DNA from 3 places in the Rhizobium sp. 62_C5_N11_2 genome. Region 1 is predicted to be linked to each of the others. Evidence: riboswitches for the same ligand, from Rfam matches in the RefSeq annotation. Region 1 holds a riboswitch; each other region holds the start of a gene.
What was found. Region 1 has a riboswitch for thiamine pyrophosphate ahead of AB8B31_RS19965 (YkoF family thiamine/hydroxymethylpyrimidine-binding protein). Riboswitches for the same ligand answer to the same signal wherever they lie in the genome.
Positions count from the first base shown of each region.

Region 2: it holds a riboswitch for thiamine pyrophosphate, as region 1 does, so the genes downstream of both, thiC (phosphomethylpyrimidine synthase ThiC) here and AB8B31_RS19965 (YkoF family thiamine/hydroxymethylpyrimidine-binding protein) in region 1, are expected to answer to the same signal.
Region 3: it holds a riboswitch for thiamine pyrophosphate, as region 1 does, so the genes downstream of both, AB8B31_RS32110 (phosphomethylpyrimidine synthase ThiC) here and AB8B31_RS19965 (YkoF family thiamine/hydroxymethylpyrimidine-binding protein) in region 1, are expected to answer to the same signal.

Region 1 covers NZ_JBPWPW010000001.1:4,057,036-4,064,325, reverse strand. The annotation lists gene AB8B31_RS19985 (acyltransferase family protein) at 1-972, opposite strand, end outside; gene AB8B31_RS19980 (ABC transporter substrate-binding protein) at 1,155-2,165, opposite strand; gene AB8B31_RS19975 (ABC transporter ATP-binding protein) at 2,234-3,046, opposite strand; gene AB8B31_RS19970 (ABC transporter permease) at 3,043-3,849, opposite strand; gene AB8B31_RS19965 (YkoF family thiamine/hydroxymethylpyrimidine-binding protein) at 3,862-4,470, opposite strand; TPP riboswitch at 4,461-4,574, opposite strand; gene AB8B31_RS19960 (NADPH-dependent FMN reductase) at 4,819-5,415, opposite strand; gene soxR (redox-sensitive transcriptional activator SoxR) at 5,499-5,963, shown strand; gene AB8B31_RS19950 (SDR family NAD(P)-dependent oxidoreductase) at 6,115-6,885, shown strand; gene AB8B31_RS19945 (ArsR/SmtB family transcription factor) at 6,992-7,290, shown strand, end outside.
Region 2 covers NZ_JBPWPW010000002.1:634,740-642,029, forward strand. The annotation lists gene nthA (nitrile hydratase subunit alpha) at 1-258, opposite strand, end outside; gene nthB (nitrile hydratase subunit beta) at 302-1,045, opposite strand; gene AB8B31_RS26600 (DUF1097 domain-containing protein) at 1,083-1,583, opposite strand; gene AB8B31_RS26605 (CobW family GTP-binding protein) at 1,622-2,596, opposite strand; TPP riboswitch at 3,214-3,346, shown strand; gene thiC (phosphomethylpyrimidine synthase ThiC) at 3,446-5,269, shown strand; gene thiO (glycine oxidase ThiO) at 5,269-6,246, shown strand; gene thiS (sulfur carrier protein ThiS) at 6,251-6,448, shown strand; gene AB8B31_RS26625 (thiazole synthase) at 6,452-7,225, shown strand; gene AB8B31_RS26630 (thiamine phosphate synthase) at 7,222-7,290, shown strand, end outside.
Region 3 covers NZ_JBPWPW010000004.1:75,014-82,303, reverse strand. The annotation lists gene AB8B31_RS32125 (thiazole synthase) at 1-258, opposite strand, end outside; gene thiS (sulfur carrier protein ThiS) at 260-457, opposite strand; gene thiO (glycine oxidase ThiO) at 454-1,434, opposite strand; partial or broken gene AB8B31_RS32110 (phosphomethylpyrimidine synthase ThiC) at 1,437-1,649, opposite strand; TPP riboswitch at 1,901-2,031, opposite strand; partial or broken gene AB8B31_RS32105 (DUF2726 domain-containing protein) at 2,674-3,009, shown strand; gene AB8B31_RS32100 (hypothetical protein) at 3,154-3,567, opposite strand; gene AB8B31_RS32095 (hypothetical protein) at 3,577-4,125, opposite strand; gene AB8B31_RS32090 (hypothetical protein) at 4,381-4,548, shown strand; gene AB8B31_RS32085 (SctD/MshK family protein) at 4,718-5,608, shown strand; gene AB8B31_RS32080 (flagellar biosynthesis protein FlhA) at 5,632-7,290, shown strand, end outside.

The sequences.
Region 1 (7,290 bases):
TGCGATGTAGCGGACAGGAGCGTTGTCGAACAGCCTTCCCAGGTGTTGCGAATGGCTGAGCGAAACGAGCGCCGTTGCCACCGCCAGCGGAAAGACCGGAAAACCGTAGGGGATTTCGAGCCAGCCGTAAGCCTCGTCGGAGCCGCCGGGCGATATGACGAGGCGGTAGCCGGCAACGGCGATGGCCAGGAGCGATACAACATCGAACCAGGAGGCGCGCCTTGTTGGGAGCATGACCTCGACGCTCGCGGCAAGCGCGCCGAGCGCGAAGACGGCAAAGAAGCCGATCGGATTATATCTCGGCATCCACTCCTTCGCGCCGCCCTGCAGGCCGTACTGCCAGCCGCGTCCGATGTCGTCGAGCGGAAATAAGGCCAGAATCAGCACATGGGCGAGAAGTACGGCTGCGATGACGCAAAGCCAGGCGAAGCGGGCAAGCAACGGGCGCCGCCTCAGGAGGGGCAAACGAAATAGCAGGAGAAAGCAGATCGGCAGGAGCACATAGCTGGTGACCTCGAAGGCAATGGACCAGAGCGGCCCGTCGGCTTCGACAGGAAACAAGGTACGCCAATGCCACTGGCTCATGAACAGCAGCCCGGAGACATAGCGGAGCACAAGCTCCGGAGTCAGCGGCAGGGCAAGCAGCGTCAGGCTGAGAGCGAAGCCGATGGTGGCGGCGAACCAGAAGCCCGGAGCGATGCGCGCCGCCCTGCGGATCGCGTAATGGCGGAGGCTCGGCATGGCGCTACCGGCGTCGAGCGCGCGCCAGAAGGGATGGGCAAGAAGAAAGCCGCTGAGCACGAAGAAGATGGCGACGCCGAAATTGCCGAAGCGGAGGATATGTGCGGTCGGTCCGAGTTCGTCAGGGATTCTGCGCATATCCAGCCGCAGCGCGAAGTGGTGGGCGAGCACCAGGAGACATGCCGTCGCACGCAGAAAGTCCGCTCCGGCCAGTCTCTCCTGTTGTCGCATCCTGCCTCCCCACCTTGCCCAGAGCACGATGCCGAAAAGTGTGAGCGGTGCTCGGACGACATCATGCACCACTTCCTTGATTTAGATACGGATTCAGATCTTGGGCCGGAGCGGCCCAAGATCTGAATCCGTATCTGAGATTTTGCAGCGGAAAGCCGCGACGGGCAAGGCAGGGGGTGGGCTCAGTCGAGAAGTTCGTTGGTATAATAGGTGGAAAAGTCCGGCCTCTCCTTGAGTGCGGCGCCATTCGCATCGACCAAAATGCCATTCTCCATCAGGAAGCCGCCGAGGCCCTCGGCCTTTGCCGGGTCGAGCTTACCGATCACGCCGGCCTCGGATTTCAGGAAGTGCCCTTCGATCAATGCCTTTTGAGAAGCCTTTACCAGTTCCGTGTTCATCAGTGCGCCGTTGCTTCCAGAGATCAGCAGCTCGCAGGCTTCGTCGGGATGGTCGACGGAGTAGGCATAACCCTTTCGTGTCGCCTGGATGAAGGCGCGAGCGTGTTCCCGACTTGCGGAGAGATAGGCGTCGCTGGAGACGATGACCGTCGTCTGCTCGTCGGGAATGCCATAATCGGAATAGTGGAAGCGGCCGATCTTCCGGTTTTCCAGTTCGGCGGCGATGCCTTCCCAGGTGTATATCTCCAGCGTGAAATCGATCGAGCCATTGTCCAGCGCCTCGTAAGCGGAGGTGCCGAGGGTGACGGTCTTGACGTCGCCTTTGCCGCCGTCATTGCGGATCATCGCCGAGATCAGCGCGCTCTCCCAGGTACCGCCAAAGCCGCCATAGGTCTTGCCGTCGAGGTCTTTCGGGCTCTTGATGTCGTCGCGTCCGCCCTTGAAGATCAGGCGTGCGGTTTCCGTCTGGACGACGCCGTAGACCATCTTCACGTCACCGCCGCCAGCGCGCTGCGTGAGGGTCTCGATCTCGCTGCTGATGCCGAAATCGGCAACGCCGTTGGACACCAGCGTTCCGGCGCTGGTATCGGTGAAGGGAAGAATCTCGACATCGAGCCCGGCATCGGCATAGAAGCCCTTCGCCTTGGCGACATAGATGCCGATATGGTTGGTGTTGGGTGTCCAGTCGAGCGCGATGCGAACCTTTGCGGGCGCCGATTGGGCGAGGGCGGTACGGCCGGCGAGGCTTGCCGCGATGGCGGCGAAGATCGTCTGGCGACGGGTGAGAAGCAGCATGGTGACCTCCTCAGGTCTCTAGAGCATGATGCCGAAAAGTGTGAGCGGTTTTCGGACGACATCATGCTCTAACTCTTTAAATCAGAACAGGATTCAGATTTGAGGCCGACTGGCCTAAAATCATCCTGTTCTAGCGGATGAAGCAGGGTTTGCAGGATTTCGGTTTCGATCGCCTGGGCCGCCGGCGAGCCGAGATCGGCAATGCTTCTCGGGCGGGGCAGGGGAACGCGGAATTCGCGGATGATACGCGCCGGACGGGCCGAAAGCACGTAGATCCGGTCGGAGAGGAACACGGCCTCGCGAACATCATGGGTGATCAGCAGCGCCGTCCAACGGTGTTCGGTCCACATGCCCTGCAGCCATTCCTGGATCTGCGTGCGCGTCAGCGCGTCGAGCGCGCCGAAAGGCTCGTCGAGCAGCAGCATGTCCTGGGTCTGGACGACGGTGCGCAGCAGCGCGGCGCGCTGGCGCATGCCGCCTGACAGTTCGGAGGGATAGTGGTGTTCGAAGCCGGCAAGGCCGAAGCTCTCGAACAGCGGCGCGACGGCGGCGCGGGCCGCGCGGCGGCTCATGCCTTTCACCTCGAGACCGAGTGCCGCATTGTCGATGATCCGGCGCCAGGGCATCAGCGCATCGCGTTGCGGCATGAAGGCGAAGGAATGCGGCGCCTGTTCCAGCGGCACGCCCTTAAAAAGCATGGTGCCGGCATCGGGGCGCAGTGCCTGGGTCAGCAGTCGCAGCACCGTCGATTTTCCGGAGCCGGACGGGCCGACGATCGAAACGAACTCGCCGTCTGCGACGGCGAGCGAAATATCGCCGAGCACCTTCATGCCGTCGAAGGACTTCGAGATATTGTGCAGTTCAACCATTGTATCGCTCATCGGCGCCGCTCCGCGGTTGGCTGCCAGGGCATGACGAGGCGCTGGATCAATAGCGTCGCTCCGAAGAGGCAGAGTGTCAGAACGGCGCTGATGACGACGGCGGCGAGCACGAGATCGGGACGGAAATTGTTCTTGGCGTTGAGGATATAGATGCCGAGGCCGCGGGCGGCGCCGGCATATTCGGCAAAGATCGCGCCGACGACAGCATAGGTGATCGAGATCCGCAGGCCGGCGAAGAAATAGGGCAGCGAGGAGGGAAGCCGTGCCAGGCGGAAAATGCGCCAGCGGCTCGCCTTCATCGAATTCAGCAATTCGGCGATGTCGCGGTCAGTCGATTCATAGCCCTGCAGCAAGGCGACGAGCAGCGGGAAGAAGGTGACGAGCGCCACCAGCAGGATCTTCGGCAACAGGCCGAAGCCGAACCAGAGGACGACGAGGGGCGCGATCGCCACCAGCGGCAGGGTCTGGCTGGCGATGAAGATCGGCAGCAATGCCCGGCGCATGAAGGGCACGAAATCCATGAGGATCGAGGCGGCGAAGGCGAAGGCCAGCGACAGCGCGAAACCTCCGAGTGTCGCGCCGAGCGTCGGCCAGGTGTTTGATATCAGCGCCTCGCGGTTCAGCCAGCCCTGGATGACGATGCGCGAAGGCGCCGGCAGGATGGAAGCTTTGATACCGGAAAGATCGACATAGAGTTCCCATGCCGCCAAAAAGACGCAGCCGGCCAGCAAGGCGGGTATGCCCCGGTAGAGAGCGGCGCGGAGCGCGGCAAGGCGCGAAGCCGATGGTTGTGGCAGTGTCATCAGCGTTCGATTTCAGGCTTTCGTCGGGCTATTGGCAGACGCCGTGATGTCGAGGGTAACATGTCCCTCGGGGTCGCCGAAGCGATAGAAGGCCTCACGAATGGTTGCGAAGACGGCACCGGCATCGCCAGAAAGCCTGGTGCAGAAATTCTTGGCACGGTCGAAGGTGCCAGAGCGCTTCAGGAAGTCGATGCAGCCATAAATCTCGTCCATATGGGTACCGGTTCCCATGACGTAGAGCGAGAATTGCGCAGCGGTCGGCTGGCCGGTCTCGGTGGTGGTTTCAACGGCGGCAAGTGCGGCTGTCATACGCTCGGCAAGCGGCTCCGCCTGACCGAGGGAGGGGTTGACGCCGCAGATGGCGTCGTCAGGCTCGCCGGGGCAGCCGCGTGAAACGGCGGCTGACAGGACGCAATGCTCGCCGGTCTTTGCGGCGGCGACGAAAAGATCGTGCATGGCGGCGAAGAGAATGTCAGGCGGGCCGACCAGCAGTGTGGAGATGTCATCGGTCTCGATGCGCAGCCGGTCGCGATAGGGGTCGAGCGCCTTGACGGCATCAAGAATGATGCCGACGAAATTGCCGGACATCGGATAGAGTGACACCTGTGCGCCTGAGAACATCTGAACCTCGCTCCGCTGGCATTACCCAGATCAGCTTTGAAGGGTCCAGAGGCTTGCACCTCACATCTCAGCCCCGGCGATACGGAGCTCCCCTGTTATTTGCGCGGAAACTATCACCGGGGTTTCCTCCCCGCAACAGCAAAATTGCGAACCCGTCTGCGCGGTCGGGATGGACCTGATGCGACGGGAAACACCCGGACGGAGGTCCTGTCCGGGTGTTCCCAATGGTTCCGTACCTGCCGGGAACGGAACCGGAGCTCTCTGCCTCAGGCGGCTAGCGCATAACCCCGAAAATCGGAATCGATTTTCGGAAAGGATTATGCGCAGATTCAAAGTAATAGAGCGTCCTTAGCGCGTCCGAAAAGACGCGCGGCGCTCTGTGTCGGTATAGGGACGATCGCTGCGGGCAGTGACGAGCGCCTGCGTCCACCATTCCAGCCTCGCCATCATCCGATCGAGCAAACGCATTGCGTCGGCGGGATTGTCGAGCCGCCCGTCTGTGTCGAAGCGGTTCCAAGGTGCGGCAAAGCTGACCGAATCGCGGATCGTCACGGCGTGGAGTTCGGCAAAGACGAGCCGCAGTTGTTCGACGGCGCGCAGGCCGCCAGATATGCCGCCATAGGAAACGAAGGCGACCGGCTTGCCCTGCCAGGGCTCGAAGAAGAAATCGATGATCGACTTCAACGAGGCGGTGAAGCTGTGATTGTATTCCGGCGTGACGATGATGAAGGCGTCGGCCATGCCAAGCCGTCCGGCGAGCCTGTCGATTTCGGGGTGCGTCATGTCACGGTTGGCCGGCAGCGCGAAATCCAGCGGGTCGATGATGTCGATATCAAATTGCGGGAAGCGGACGAGCTCCTGCGTCAGCCATTTGACCACCCGGTCGCAGATGCGGCCCTCTCTCGTGCTCCCATAGATGACAGCCAGCCTGGTGGGTGTTTTCACGCGTCGCTCCTTGTTGCGATTGGACTTTACGATTGCAGGAGCCAAGGTTATAAAACCTCAACTAATATTGAGGTCAAGAGGTGATGGATACAATTCCTGCGGCGCCGCTCGGCAAGCTCCTGACGGTCGGTGAAGTGGCAGAGCGCAGCGGCCTGGCCGTCTCGGCGCTGCATTTTTACGAGACCAAGGGGCTGATCTCGAGCATCCGCTCCCGCGGCAACCAGCGGCGCTATGGCCGCGATGTGCTGCGCCGGCTCGGCATCATCAAGGTGGCGCAGCGTGTTGGCATTCCGCTTTCGGAAATCCAGGCGGCGTTCGAGTCCCTGCCGCAGGGACGCACGCCGACCGTCGCCGACTGGCAGACGCTGTCGGCGCGCTGGAAGGATGATCTCGACGCGCGAATCAGGCGGCTTAGCCTGCTGCGCGACCGTCTGACAGGTTGCATCGGCTGCGGCTGCCTGTCGATCGAAAGCTGTCCGTTGCGCAATCCCTGCGACCGGCTCGGCAGGGAGGGGCCAGGCGCGCGGCTTCTGGAGACCGAAAACTAAAAGGCTGGAACTTCTTGGGAAGAGCAGTTTCCGGGGTGAGACCAAGTCTCTCCCGGGAAAGATCGATGCGCGCCTTTCTTTCGGTCGGCGTGCTCATATGTTAAGGGCGAGTGACGCAACCGGCGGCACTGTCCGCGAGGAGGACGGCTTCGTGTTTCATCCCAGACTGTTCGAAAATCGCAATGTGGTCGTGACCGGCGCCGGTCGCGGCATCGGCCTTGAAGTGGCCCGGCAGTTCCTGGACTGCGGCGCGAAAGTAATCGTCCATACCGGGCGCAAGCCGGGACGCGACCTCCCGGATTTCCTGCTGACGGCTGAATCTGAAAGACGGGCGCTGCTGCTGCATGCCGATTTCTCCGCAGTCGGTGGGGCAGCGCAATTTGCTGAAGATGCTCTCGCCTTCTTCGACAGGGTCGATGTGCTTGTCAACAATGCCGGTACCATGCTTGGCCGTTTTCCCGCTGCCACGCTCACCGACGCAGAATATGAGGCGGTCGTGCGGCTCAACCAGACATCGGTGGTGGCGCTGACACGCGCGCTGCTGCCGGCATTGAAGGCGGCTGAAGGCGCTGCCATCGTCAACACGGTTTCGATTTCGGCGCTGACCGGCGGCAGCCCCGGCTCCTCGATCTATTCGGCTTCGAAAGCCTTCGTTGCGACCTATTCCAAGGCGCTTGCCCGTGAGCTTGCACCGGACGGAATCCGCGTCAATTGCGTGTCACCGGGAACGATCGAGACGGAATTCCATGAGCGCTATTCCTCCCGCGAAAAGCTGGAACAGACGAGAAAATCCATCCCCCTGCAGCGGCTCGGCACGGCGGAGGACTGCGCTCCCGCCTATCTGTTCCTGGCGGCTCCCTCGCTCTCGGGCTACATCACCGGACAGGTGATCGAGATCAACGGCGGTCAGCTTATCTGCTGATTTGTTTGGACCTTTTTTGGCATTTCATCACTTTTGACCAATTCGCTTGTGCGAATATGCTATTGTGCTGATCTACCTCATCGCCTCCCTTCCGAGATAATACCGAATGCCGTTGCCCAAACCCGAGCCGGGGATGACCGGCCAGGAATTGCACAAACTCGCTGGAAAAGCCCACGAAGCGAGCGATCTGCTGAAAGCGCTAGCGCACCAGACCCGACTTCTGATCCTCTGCATACTGGCGAACGAGGAGCGGACGGTGAGTGAAATCGAGAACATCCTCGGCATACAGCAGGCCATGGTCTCGCAGCAGCTGGCGCGTTTAAGGCTCGAAGGCCTGGTCCATACGCGCCGTCAGGGCAGGCTGGTCTATTACAGCATCGGCAATGTCAGCGTGCTTGCCTTCCT
Region 2 (7,290 bases), on a different contig from region 1:
GCCCTCGGGCAACTGAAGTTCGGCGATGGCCTTCGGCGTGTCGGCGACGAGCCTGTCCTTGAACGCCGGGTCGACCCAGGCGCGCGCGACGATCTTGGCGCCGTTGAACGGCCCCATCTTTGTCTCGAAGAAATCGAGGACTGTATCGACGGTTTTGTCGGTGATCACGCCCTTTTTGATCAGCAGGGCTTCCAGGGCTTTGACGCGGGCGGTGCTGTAGGCTTCCCGGTCCTGGCGATAGTGAAAACGGTCCATCATTGTTGTGGCTCCTTGACTGGAATGGCGGCGACTGGTGTGCGTCTCAGGCGGCCTTGGAGGCTTCGCCGGCTTCCGGTGCCTCGACATAGTGGGCGTAGAGATCGGCATAGAGGCTGAAATTCTTCTCGGCATTATCGGGCCAGAGGTCACTCGGTTCGAAGCGAACGCAGTAGACCGGCATCGCCGCGCCGACGCCGTCGGGGCCGGTGTCGCAGAGATAGGTGTAAGCCCCGTCATAGACGGTCTCGATCGTTCCGAACTTGTTGCGGAGGAAACCGGGCAGCCTCGTATGCTCGACGGTCGGCACATCGCGGATCGCCACCGTATCGCCGACTTTGAATTCGAAGTTCACGCCGACGTCGCGCTTGGGGCTGTCGCCTTCGACTAGATATTGCACGACGCGCCGGTCGATCGCCTCATCGCCGGCCTCGTGCAGCGGCTTCGACGGCTCGTTGTAATATTCCTCCGTCAGCGCATCGAGCTCTTCTGCCGTGATATAGCCGTTGTCGATGAAGTATCCCGATATTCCGCCGAGCCACTTCTCGTAATAGCGAAACCTGAAATAATCGAAGGGATTGAGGGACTCCGCCCCTTTCCTGAGGTCCGCCCAGGTCCAGATGGTCTTGAACGTCGATGGCGTCTCGGGAAGCGGAAGCTGCGGCGACAGCGCCATCATCGCCGTATGGATGCCGAAGATCCTGGTTTCCCAGACATCGACGAAAACGCGCGTTTCGGTGCTCACGGGCCCCAGCCCCTCAAGGCCGCCAAGATAATGCTGAAGTTTCATGGGATCGTTCCTTTATGGTGAATGATGACGATGACGCTCAGGCGGTCGCGGATTTCTTGCCCGCCAGAAGCTGGGTTCCGATTTCCGAGAGCAGGCCGAAGACGCCGCCGAGCAGCATGGCGGCCATGGCGACGAGGGTCGGATGATTGAGACCTGAGGTGACGATCGTCGTGTCCGTCGCCGCGCTGGTGCCGACGAGAGAAGCGAAGCCGAAGACGATCGCCGGCGGAAAGTTCAAGATCGGGATGGCCGAGGCCAGGATCATTGCTGAGGTGCCGGCGCCGACCAGGATCGCCGCAAAGATCGGGTGGGCCGGGCCATACTGGATGATCAGCAGCGTGATCGAGGCGATGCCGATGCCGGTCCAGTTGGAAACGATCGATTTGACCAGACCCTGGTTTCCGCCGCCGCAGGCGAAGAACGACGCCCAGGCGATGAAGGTGACCCACACGGGAACGGGAAATATCGTCGCGGTGATATAGGTGTCGATGGCGCCGAGCACACCGAGGCTGATCATTGCGGCAACGAGCGGGGGCATGGGTCTGTCTCCTTGTTGAGGGGTTGGGCGGATGCGCATCAGGATGCCAGCGCGCGCTGCTGGCTGAGGCAGCTCATGAAGCCGTCTCGAAGCATCGCGTCGTCGAGGTTCCTGCCGATGAAGACGATTTCGTTGAGCCGCTTTTCCGATGGCCCCCAGGCCTTTCCGGGGCGTCCTTCAAGCGTCATGTGCACGCCGTGAAAGACATAGCGGCGCTGCTCGCCGTGGAGATTCAGCACGCCCTTCATGCGGAAGAGGTCCGTGCCGATCTCCTGAGCCAGGCGATTGAGCCAGACGTTCAGCGCCGCTGGATCGAGCGGGCCGAAGTCCTGGATCGCCACGCAACCGATGCTCTGGTCGTGCTCGTGTTCATGGTCCTTGAGAATATCGGGGTCGATAGACAGGATGTTCTTGAGGTCGAAGGCGCCGACGTCGAGCACCGCGGAGAGCTCGACCTTGCAATCCCTCGTCCGGATGATCCGGGCAAGCGGATTGATCCCGCGCAATTGCTGCTCGGTGGCGGCAAGGTCCTCGGCGCTCTCCAGGTCGATCTTGTTGAGCAGCAGCACGTCGGCAAAGCTGATCTGCTCCCTCGCCTCGTCCTGAGAGAGCTGTTGCTTCATATGGCGGGCATCGACGACGGTCACGATCGCATCAAGCTGCAGCCGCCTGGCGAGCGTTTCGTCGAGCAGGAAGGACTGGATAACCGGCGCCGGATCGGCAAGACCCGAAGTCTCGATGATGATGCGGTCGATTGGCCGTCCGGAGCGCAGCAGTTCGCCGATCGCGGCGATGAGATCGCCCCTGACAGTGCAGCAGATGCAGCCATTGTTCAGCTCGATGACCTCGTCCGCCGTCGGCACCACGAGCTTTCCATCGATGCCGACCTCCCCATATTCGTTGACGATCACCGCTACGCTCTCGTTTTCGATTGAGGTGAGCAGGTGATTGAGAAGCGTGGTCTTGCCGGTCCCGAGAAACCCGGTCAGAATTGTCGTCGCAAGCTTTGCCATGCCTCATCCCCTTGCCGTCCGAGCACGCCTCCGCCGTCTCGGCCAAATGACCGGGCTGAAAAGGCGGCTCCGCTGCTGTTTGCTGGTCTGATTACGCCGGAAGCGCCGATCAGACGAGGAGAATTACACTTGCAATACCGTCACGAGGCAAGAGACCTGATGTTTCATATTCGGCCAAATAAACCGCAGATTCTGCCAAAATGATGAGCTTTTTGATTTTTGATTAAAAACTGATCATACCGTCTAATTATTGATCTTATTGCCCCTTTCCCGATCATTGACAGGATGGGCATGAAAAACAGTCTGGTTTGCGCAGCTTTGGCGAGGGACGCCATGCGCAAGTTGGCTTTTCGAGGGCATTCTATTGTCGCCGGCGAAAGTGGTGCCGCTAGGGGTGGTCGGGTGACAGCGGATGGGCACCGAGCCGTTGGCGACTGCTTTGCGTTCCTGGAGGTTCTGGCGGGGAATTGGGCCGGCGCTGAGCATGCCACATTCGCTAAACTCCATGAAGCCAGTCAGCCCAGCGGCGCGATGAACAGAACTCAAGCGGTCGGGATATGGGTTCTGAATGGTGCCCTAAGGGCTTGACGGAGCGGCATTTCTCACAATAGCTTAGCCCTATTCACCAGGGGGGTCCCGCCAAGGGGCTGAGATACTGCTGGTCGGATCGGCTTTGGCCGCCCGAGGCGCAGTGACCCGTTGAACCTGATCCAGTTCATACTGGCGTAGGGACGGTGCGGGCGCTGCGGCAGCGAGGGCGGGTATCCGTCCTTCGGAATCCACGGCGTTTTTTCATCATTCCAACACTGGAACTGGGTCTCCAAACGTCAAAACTTGGAGCCTCGAACCATGAATATTGCAGCCACCAAACTCACTCCGGTCGTCACCACAGGTCCGCTTCCCGCCTCCGCGAAAGTCCTGAAAGCAGGCACCATTCATCCGGATATCCGCGTACCGATGCGTCAGATCGCATTGCATCCGACCTCTGGCGAACCGCCGGTCACTGTCTACGATTCTTCCGGTCCCTACACAGCAGAAGGCGCTGCAATCCGCATCGATGCAGGCTTGCCACGCATGCGCGAAAGCTGGGTTCTTGCTCGCGGCGATGTGGAATCCTATGCCGGCCGCATCGTCAGGCCGGAGGATAACGGCTTTGTTTCCGGCGACCGGCTGACGCCGGAATTCCCCGTTCGCAACCAGCCTTTCAAGGCGAAGGCGGGGAGGGCCGTTACCCAGCTCGCCTATGCGCGGGCCGGCATCGTAACGCCGGAGATGGAATTCATCGCCATTCGCGAAAACCTCGGCCGAGAGGCGGCCAAGGATGCTCTCATCCGCGACGGCGAAAGTTTTGGGGCCCATATCCCTGACTATGTCACGCCCGAATTCGTCCGCCAGGAAATCGCTGCCGGTCGGGCAATCATTCCCGCCAATATCAACCACCCGGAACTGGAGCCGATGATCATCGGTCGCAATTTTCTGGTAAAGATCAATGCCAATATCGGCAATTCGGCTGTCACCTCGTCGATGGAGGAGGAAGTCGAAAAGATGGTCTGGGCCATCCGCTGGGGCGCCGATACGGTCATGGACCTGTCGACAGGCCGAAACATCCACAATATCCGCGAATGGATCATCCGCAATTCGCCGGTGCCGATCGGTACAGTGCCACTCTACCAGGCACTCGAAAAGGTGAACGGCATTGCCGAGGACCTCACCTGGGAGGTCTATCGCGATACGCTGATCGAACAGGCCGAGCAGGGCGTCGACTATTTCACCATCCATGCCGGCGTGCGGCTCGCCTATATCCCGCTGACCGTCAATCGCGTCACCGGCATCGTTTCCCGCGGCGGCTCGATCATGGCCAAGTGGTGTCTGCACCACCACAGGGAGAGTTTTCTCTACGAGCATTTCGAGGAGATCTGCGACATCTGCCGCGCTTACGACGTTTCCTTCTCGCTCGGTGATGGCCTGCGCCCGGGATCGATCGCTGATGCCAATGATGCGGCGCAGTTCGCGGAACTGGAAACGCTCGGCGAGTTAACGAAAATCGCCTGGGCGAAGGATTGCCAGGTGATGATCGAAGGTCCCGGCCATGTGCCGATGCACAAGATCAAGGAAAACATGGACAAGCAGCTTGCGGTCTGCGGCGAGGCGCCCTTTTATACGCTCGGACCGTTAACCACCGATATCGCGCCGGGCTACGACCACATCACGTCCGGCATCGGGGCTGCGATGATCGGCTGGTTCGGTACCGCCATGCTCTGCTACGTGACGCCCAAGGAACATCTCGGCCTGCCGGACCGCAACGACGTCAAGGTGGGCGTCATCACCTATAAGATCGCGGCGCATGCCGCCGATCTCGCCAAGGGCCATCCGGCGGCGCAGGTGCGCGACGATGCGCTGTCGCGCGCCCGTTTCGAGTTCCGATGGGAGGACCAGTTCAACCTCTCTCTCGATCCGGAAACCGCCCGTTCCTTCCACGACGAAACGCTGCCGAAGGAGGCGCATAAGGTGGCGCATTTCTGCTCCATGTGCGGCCCGAAATTCTGCTCCATGCGGATTTCGCACGATATCCGCGCCGAAGCGCAGAGGGAGGGGTTGGAAGCCATGGCCGCCAAATATCGCGATGGCGGCGATCTTTACATGCCGGTCGAAAACCTTCCGGGTAACGCATAGTGTCTGCGTTTCTCGTCAAGGGGGCCGGCGTTGCCGGCCTGGCGGCGGCCCATGAACTCGTCAAGCGGGGCTTTTCGGTTGAGGTGATCGAGAAGGCCGGCGCGGAGGGGCTTGGCGCCTCGCATTTTGCTGGAGGAATGCTGGCACCCTATTGCGAACGGGAGGCGGCCGAAGAGGTTGTCCTGACATTGGGCCTGGGCGCGGCCGGGTGGTGGGAGGAGGCCGTGCCCGGCGAAGTTCGCCGCCGCGGTACTCTTGTCGTGGCGCAGCCACGCGACCTTCCGGATCTCGCCCGGTTTGCCACGCGCACGACCGGTCATGTCTGGATTGATCGCAAGGGCGTAACCGACCTGGAACCTGCCCTTGCCGGCCGCTTCGAAAAGGCTCTTTTCTTCGAGCAGGAAGCGCATCTCGATCCACGGCGCGCACTGGCCGGGCTAGCCGACAGACTCCGCGAGCGCGGCGTGTTCTTCCATTTCGGCGGACAAGAGCCGCAAGACCGGCGATTTGTCGGCGTGCTCGACTGCACCGGGCCAGCGGCGATACCGCGATTTTCCGGCCTGCGCGGCGTGCGAGGCGAAATGCTCTATCTGGAAACTGCGGATGTGACGCTTTCCAGGCCGATCAGGATGCTGCATCCACGCCATCCGATCTATATCGTGCCCCGCGACGATCACCGTTTCATGGTCGGGGCGACGATGATCGAGGCCGAAGATGACGGACCGATTACCGCGCGTTCGCTCATGGAATTCCTGAACACGGCCTACACGCTGCATCCGGCGTTTGGCGAGGCACGCGTTATCGAGACCGGGACTGGCATACGTCCGGCGTTTGCCAACAACATTCCGCAAGTAATCGAAACGGAGGAGGGGCTCGCCATCGCCGGCATGCATCGGCATGGCTTCCTGTTGGCACCCGCCATGGCTGTGCGGGCCGCCGATATTCTCCTCTCGCGACATTCACGTCTGAAGGGCTAACCCCGTGAAACTGATCATCAATGGCGAAACCCAGGTCTGCGAGGCCGTAACCCTGGCCGAACTTCTTCATGTTCTCGAATACGAGGGCGACTGGTTGGCAACCGCCGTCAACGGAGATCTCGTGCATCGCGAGGACCGAGCCGGCCACCGACTCGACGACGGTGATCGTATCGAAATCCTGTCCCCGATGCAGGGAGGTTGATCCATGCTTTCTCTTTATGATGCTGAGTTGTCTTCGCGGCTTCTGCTCGGTACGGCGCGTTATCCGTCACCGGCCGTCCTTGCCGAGGCGGTAAACCGGTCCGGTGCCGAGATCGTCACGGTCTCGCTTCGCCGCGAAACGGCCGGCGGAAAGATGGGTGGAGCCTTCTTCGAACTCATCCGCCAGCTCGCGGTGCACGTCCTGCCCAACACCGCGGGATGTCACAGCGCATCGGAGGCGATTCTGACCGCCAAGATGGCACGCGAAATATTTGGTACCGACTGGATCAAGCTCGAGGTGATCGGTCATCACGACAGTCTCCAGCCGGATGTGTTCGAACTGGTCGAAGCCGCACGCATTCTTTGCGCGGAAGGGTTTTGCGTATTTCCCTATACGACGGACGATCTGGTGGTCGGTGAAAAGCTGGTCTCCGTCGGATGCCAGGTCTTGATGCCCTGGTGCTCGCCGATCGGTTCTGCGGCAGGTCCGCGCAACCCGTCCGCGCTCACCGCCATGCGGAGCGCCTTTCCGGACATCCCGCTGATCGTGGATGCGGGTATCGGGAGACCGTCGCATGCGACAACGGTGATGGAATTCGGTTACGACGCGGTGCTGCTCAATACGGCGGTCGCCGTCGCGGGCGATCCGCCTGCCATGGCCGAGGCGTTTGGCAAGGCGATCGAGGCCGGACGGCTCGCTTATCTTTCCGGCATGCTGGAGCCGCGCGACATGGCGGTACCGTCCACCCCGGTTATCGGAAAGGGCGTTTTCGCATGAGACTCGATCCTTTCTATCTCATCGTCGACAGTTCCGAATGGATCGAACGTCTCGTGCCGCTGGGC
Region 3 (7,290 bases), on a different contig from region 1:
CGCCATCTTCGCCGTCAGCACAGCCTCCTGCACGCTGTGGCATCCGGCCGTGTTGGGAAGCACGCGCACATCAAGCTCGCGGATCAGCTCAAAGAAGGCGCCGCCCGCCTTGCCGCCGACGGCCTCGCGCCGAAGCGAAACAGTTACAATTTCGGTCTTCGATCGTCTCACTGCTTCCGCAAGCACGGCCGGAGACGGGTAGCGGGCGGTGCCAAGCAGCAGCCGGGAATGGACCTCGACGCTGTAAAGTTTCAGCATCTTAGCCTCCTTGCATCGGTGAGAGAATTTCAATGCGGTCGCGCTCGCCAAGCATGAAATCGACGCGATCCTCGCGGTGTACCAGTTCGCCGTTCACCGCGGTTGCGAGCCACCCGCCTTCGTAGTCCAGAGCGAGAAGCAGATCTGCGAGCGTCGCGGCCGCGACCTGTTGTTCCTCGCCATTGATGATGAAGGTCATGGCGCCCTCCTTTCCGTTTGTTCTGTTAGAAGAAGCCGCGCCACCTCTCCGGCCATGGCCGGCGCCAGCAAAAAGCCATGGCGATAGAGGCCGTTGACATGGAGGGTGTGTTTCTCCTGCGTCACGCGCGGTAGATTATCGGGATAAGCGGGCCGCACGCCTGCGCCTGTTTCCGTGACGCGTGCCTCGCCGAAGGCGGGATGCATCGCATAGGCAGCATTCAGCAACTCCATCAGCGAACGCGCGGTAATCGGCCCCGCATCGTCACTTTCGATCATCGTCGCACCGACCATGAAGCAGTTCTTTTCGCGCGGCACGATATAGATCGGGTGGCGCGGATGCAGCAGGCGGACGGGGCGAGAAAGGCTGACCTCGCGCGTTTCGACGCAGAGCATCTCGCCTCGAACACCACGCAATTCGGGCAGTTGGCCAATCTGGGCGGCACCGGTGCAGTCGATCACCCGGTCATAATGGGCAACGTTCGCATTGCCCGTGACGCCGAACACGAGAAGCACGCGGGCGTTCTCCAGTCCTGCCGCAAGTCCCGAGAGCGCCTGCCGTGGATCGAGGTGCGCTTCCTGCCGGAAGAACAACGCCCTGCGGAAGCGGCCGGCGAGATCAGGCTCCAGAGCTGCGATCGCCGCCTCGTCCAGCCATTCCCATCCGCTTGTGCGGCGGGAAAAGCGGTCCAGCTCGGCGGTATCTCGCCCACCCGCGACCACCAGCGTTCCTCGGCGTTTGACGTGGCCGGGCAATGCTGCCTCCCACCAATCGGCGGCATTACGACCGAGCGTCAGCACCGGTTCCTCCGCACTTTCCCGTTCGCACCACGGGGCGAGCATGCCGCCGGCAAGGCCGGAGGCGCCGCCCCCGACCTTGTCGGCCAGCTCCGTAAGGGTGACGCGGAAGCCTTGGCGATAAAGCTGCCAGGCCACGGTGAGGCCGGCAACGCCGGCCCCCTTGACAAGAACGCGCATGGTCATCCTCCAATCGGTATTTTAGCGGCCTCTACGACCGACATGTAAAGTTCGCCGCCCTGTCGGTATTTCGCCGCCATCGCGTCCAGCCCCTCCTTCTGCGCCTCGGCGCGGATGTTGTGCGATATGCGCATCGAGCAGAAATGCGCCACCTTGTGCGCTTCCTTCGGCAAGGTCTCGTCACGGTAGCTGCGGGCGGTGTCGGGATGGGAGGAATCATAGACGACGAAAGGCGGCTCGCCGGCGGTCGGATGGACGCTGATTCCGCGCATCGGCACGCGGACATGACTGTGGATAACTCCCGGTATGGATCTTCCGCGACACTGGCAGCGGGCCGGTGGTGACGGTTGGGGTGAAGTTTTTTGCGGCAATGTCATAGTTTGAGGCTCCAAATTGAAAGTTGGAGACCCAGTCAGCCGGAATGATGAAAAGACGCCGGCATGGATTCCACGCGTGAATCCGAAGCCTTGGAGCGCTTGCACCGTCCCTACGCCAGTATGAACTGGATCAGGTTCAACGGGTCACTGCGCCACAACAAGCAACACCTTATTGTTCAGCAGTATCTCAGCCCCTTGCCGGGCCCCCCTGGTGAATGCCGCCATGAAAGACCGGAGCTGCCCTTCTGTCAAGCAAGGCCTAATGCATATTTTTCTTGCTCGTCAAGCATGACGGCTTCCCGTCTAAAATCGCCGTTGAAACCGGAAGTCTCCGTGCCTCCGCTAATTGCATTTCACAAGCGCGATATGCGCGCCGCAATAGGAACCTAACTGGCGGATATTCGCCACCTCCACCGAGGCGAGAAATGCCGGGCCCGCCCGTTCCTTAAGACAGGTTCCTTCGGCCCGCGAAGGTGCTTAGCTTTGTCGATTGCGCAGGCTCTCAGTGCGCGAGCGCTTCCGCCACCCGAATCCCACCGGCTGGATCCGAATCGACCCCACAAGCAGCGCGATCACGCCGTCCCCGACGATCCATTATGCGATCTTCGTCCAAAACGTGAGCTCCATAGCAACAAGCCGGAGCGCTGGCCTCGAAATCGCGCCGTGCCACGACGTAGGAACGTCCTGAGCGGAAGCGGATGTCGACTGTCCTCTAGAGCCAATATCGGTTTCTCGGGGGAAGCTTCATGCGGTCGAGGCCTCATTTTTTTGGATATGGTACGCGCGTTGTACTATCGTGGCGGGAAATCCGGAGAGGGGCATGCAATATGGCCAAAGGTTGGTGCTGTGAGCAGCACCTCGGCTGATCATCGGGGCTGCCGCAGTAGGCGCTTCGGGCGGTATAGCCATTGCAGACTTCGAAATTCCTGAACTGCTAATCGCCGCGCTGTTTGAGGGCGTTATCATTGGCATGGCCGTTGAGCAGTTCCTAGCTACGATGAGCAAACAGGCTTGGCGGGAGAAAAACAGATGGCGCTCGGAGGAAACGCGCTGGAATGAGCGTGCCGTACTCGGACCCTGGCTTAAGACACCAGCTGCGGAGCCATTACGGCCGGTCGACGCCGCGGATCAACTCCGTATCGTGATGCGCTCGAAGTTCACCATCCAGCCATTGCTGAACAAGAGGGGAGCCCGGGTAGGTTTCGCATTCGTAACGTGAGCACTAATTTCAAGCTGAGGCTGAACATCAATGATCAAGCGATGACGCGGAACGTTGCATCAGGACAGTGGTTACGCTGGTTCGCTGCCAAGGCGGTTGGTTCATCTGCTGGTTCTTAGCTCTCTACCGGTCGACTTTCTCCGCTGCTTCAAGCGAAAATTCGGCGCGCAATACCGCCTTCTGTGCTCGCGAAAAATCGGCGGCGGCTTGTTCTGCCCGCTCTTGCGCGGCGCACCGGGCGTCTTTGCGCTGCGCAAGCGATCGGCCGGCATCGGCTTCATGGCTGCGCAATACGGATTGTCGCATCAACGCGTCCTGAAGCTTGGCGGCGGAGATAACGCCGCTCTTGCGCAATTCGTCGACGATAGGATTGCCTGCGGCCCGGCTTGCTGCCATGTCGAGCGCTTCGGAGGCTTTCGCTTCCCGCTCCCGCGCGTTTTCGGCGTCCGCCCGCGCCTCGGAGAGGCTGCGGGAAAGATTGTCCGCCCGCAGGCTGCGGATCTCCAGTAACTGCCTGAGAGACTTCAGCGCCTTCATATCAGCCGCTCAGGCACCGTTGTTCGTCGTCAGGATTTCCAGCTGGCCGCCCTTGATGACCTTGATGCTGTCGGCTTCCTGCCGGCTCAGCACGTCTTCGACGGCCTTGGTGAAGACGGAGGGGCCGCGCACCAGCACCAAGCCGCTGGCGGGATCTTCACGCAGTGCATCGTCCGGCAGTAGCGGGAACAGCGCGCGAATGGCGTTTTGCTCGGTCTTCCAGCTGCGGTCGCCGCGATCGAGGACAACGGTGGAGACCTCCTGCTTAGGCGCGATGATGATGCGGCTGCCGTCATAGGCGACGAAGAGATTGCTGGCATCGCCAAGCTTGACGAAGGCCTTGGCTCCGCTTTCTCGGACGGACCAGTGCTCGACCTTGCCGCTCAGCGTCCCGACTGTCGTGACCGGGATGCCAGACATGAAGGACAGCGTCTGGACGACATCGCCAAGCGGCAGGGAGACGACATCCAGGCGCACCTCCCGCTCGCCGGCGCCGGCTGATGGAGGAAAGGAGACCAGCAGTCCGATAGCGGCCATGTAAACAAAACGCGCAAACATCTGAGTTTACCTCACGATCCGGATGCCGCCCGACAACTAATGAACGAAGGAAATCAGGGGGCTGCGAAATCCAGTCTGTTAATAATTATCTGATCTACTGTTGCAGATCATCGGTCCGCTGGGAACAGGACGGATATCCATTTCGCGCAATTGTTGTACATATCGCGAATTAATAACTTTTTAACATAAGCTGTTGAATTCGATCCGGAATTCTGCAAGATTTTGGCCGCCAAAACCATGCAAGGAGTTCAAGACATGGCTACCAGCACTAGTACTTCGACACTCGATGCGGGTATCGGCTCGGCGATTTCCGCCTTCAAGTCGGCCCAGAACGAAGCGACCGCGCAGAGCCTGCAGGTTGCAACTGAAATCACCAAGATCAACGGCGTCGCAAACGCCATCAAGAAGATCGGCCCAGGCTGATTGAAACAATGGCGCGACGGGTTCGCCCGTCTCGCTTCCCCGCTCTCGAAGACAATAAAAGCCGCTCGACGGACGGTTCGGGAACAAGATGGCTATGAATCTAGATCCCTCTTCGCCGACATTCAGAGGTAACGCCGGCAACGCTGCGTCAGGCCGCGGCGGACCGGTCTTGCGTATCACGCGCGCCGGGCGCAGCTCCATTCTGCCGTTGACGGCGGAGCGGCAGGTTGTCGGCGGCAGCGCCGATTGCGACCTGATCATCCTCGGCGCCAAACCGGAACCCGCCTTTGCCATCAGTCTGCAGCGCTCCCGCGGCTCCGACGCGGTGTCGTTTACCGCGCTGCGGGATGACGTGGTGATCGATGGTCATTCCATCCCGCGTGATCGAACGATGAGCCTTACAAAGAGGCAGACCATCTCCTTCGACGGCACGGCCTGCGAACTCGAAGGTCTCGGCGCCGGGCGCGGGCGGTTCGCGCCACGCCGGATTGCGGCTGCCGGCCTTCTCGGGCTGGCGGCGATGCTTTTGCTGGTCGGCCTTTACAACAGCGACGCGCCGGCTCACGAAGGCCCGCCCGTCAGGGTTTCCGCCGCACCCGAACCGGCGCCGTCATCGGCGGCGATCGCTGCCGAAATCCGCCAGGCCATTCGTATGGCTCAGATTCCCCAAGATCTTAGCATCGTCGCCACCGCCGACGAAATTCGCATCGGCGAAGGATCGCGACCTCTCGGCCTGCCTGACAAGACGAAGCTGCGTAGCATCATCGCCTCGATGAGCCGGCGCGGTGGTTCCGTTTCCATCGTCGATCTCACCGCCCTCTCTTCCGGTCTCGACGGCTTCGTCGCCGCCGCCGGCTATACGCCAGTCAGGTTCATCATCGGCTCCGACGGCCGCCGCTACGAGGAAGGCGATGTCGTTGCGAGCGGCTGGCGGATCAAGGAGATCGGCAACGACCAGATGATCGTTTCCCGCGACAGTGAGGACGATACGGTCAATTTCGCCTCCGCCGGCAGTGCCGAGCCGAAGCTCGCCGAAATTTCCAGCAGCGAACAAGAATAGGCGATGGCGTCGGAAGCCGGATCATGAAGGTAAGGTCATCCGCCATCGCCATGCTTGCGCGGCGCACCGATATGCTGCTTGCGGTGTTTTTCGCCTCCGTCGTGACGATGATGGTGCTGCCGCTTCCGACAATCGTTCTGGACGTGCTGATCGCCTTCAATCTCTCCTTCGCTTTCGTGGTGCTGATCACCACGACCTATCTGAAGAGCGTGCTTGAAATCTCGACCTTTCCCGCGGTCATTCTGATCGGCACGCTGTTCCGCCTGGCCTTGACGATTTCCTCGACGCGGCTCGTGCTGGCGGATGCCGATGCCGGCGAGATCATCATGGCCTTCGGCGATTTCGTCGTTGCGGGAAATGTCGTCGTCGGCCTGATCATTTTTCTGATCGTGGCGCTGGTGCAGTTCATCGTGGTGACGAAGGGCGCCGAGCGTATCGCAGAGGTCGGCGCGCGTTTCACGCTCGATGCCATGCCGGGCAAGCAGCTCGCCATCGACAGCGACCTGCGCAACGGCCATATCACCACGGAAGCTGCGCAAAAGCGCCGGTCGCGTCTCGAACAGGAGAGCCAGTTCTTCGGCGCGATGGACGGCGCCATGCGCTTCGTCAAGGGCGATGCGGTCGCAGGATTGGTGATCGTCGCCGTCAATCTCATAGGCGGCCTGGCGATCGGTATCTTCCAGAAGGGGCTGAGCTTCGCCGAGGCTGCCCATCTCTATACGCTGCTGTCGATCGGCGACGGTCTGGTGTCGCAGATTCCGTCGATTCTGATGGCAGTCTCGGCCGGTATCGTCGTGACCCGCGTGTCCGATGACGGCAACGGCAGTCTCGGCAGCGATATCGGCCGCGAACTCTTCCGGGAGCCCCGCGCATTGGCGATTGCGGCGGCGCTGACGATCTGCGCGGGCTTCGTCCCGGGATTTCCGACGAGCGTGCTCGCCGCGATCGGCCTGTGTCTGGCGGGCCTAGCCTTCATGATTCATCGCCGGCGCGCGGGCCCTGCCGCGGCCGGATCGGCGAATGCCGTGGAAAGCGCCAATTCCTATCCGCTCGACAGGGCGAAATATGGCGATCCCGTCATCGCCACCGTCGCGGTGGAAACGCTGGCGCGGCTTGAGGCGATGCGGCTCGGCGAAATGCTGGACGCGCGGATTCGCCTGGCGGCGCGCGCCGTCGGCGTCTCCGTGACGGTGCCGACGTTCAACGCCGATCCCCGCATGGCCGAGGATCTGATCCATCTTCAGGTGGAAAATGTGCCCGCCGGCCTCGTCAACTGCGGTCCTGAACGGACGGCCGAACAGATTGCCGACGACATCGTGCGCATCGTCCGCCGCCATATCGGCGCCCTGTTCAGCGTCGACGACGCGGCACAATGGCTGGGGAGCCTCGAACCGCGTCTCGGCAAACTGGCGATCGACGTCGCCACCCAGGTGCCGCTGATGCTGACGGTCGCGGTCGTCAGGCGCCTGCTGGATTCCGGCGTGACGCTTTCCCAGCCGCGCGGACTGCTGGAAGTGATGCTGCACGCCGGCACCGATCACGCACCGGATGCCGTGGCCGAAATGGCGCGCGCCGCGCTGGTCAAGCAGATCGCCTTCGGGCTTCTCGACCGGCGCGGATTGCTGCCGGCGCTGGTGCTTCCGGCCGAATGGGACCACTTCATCCGGTCCTATGATGCCGCT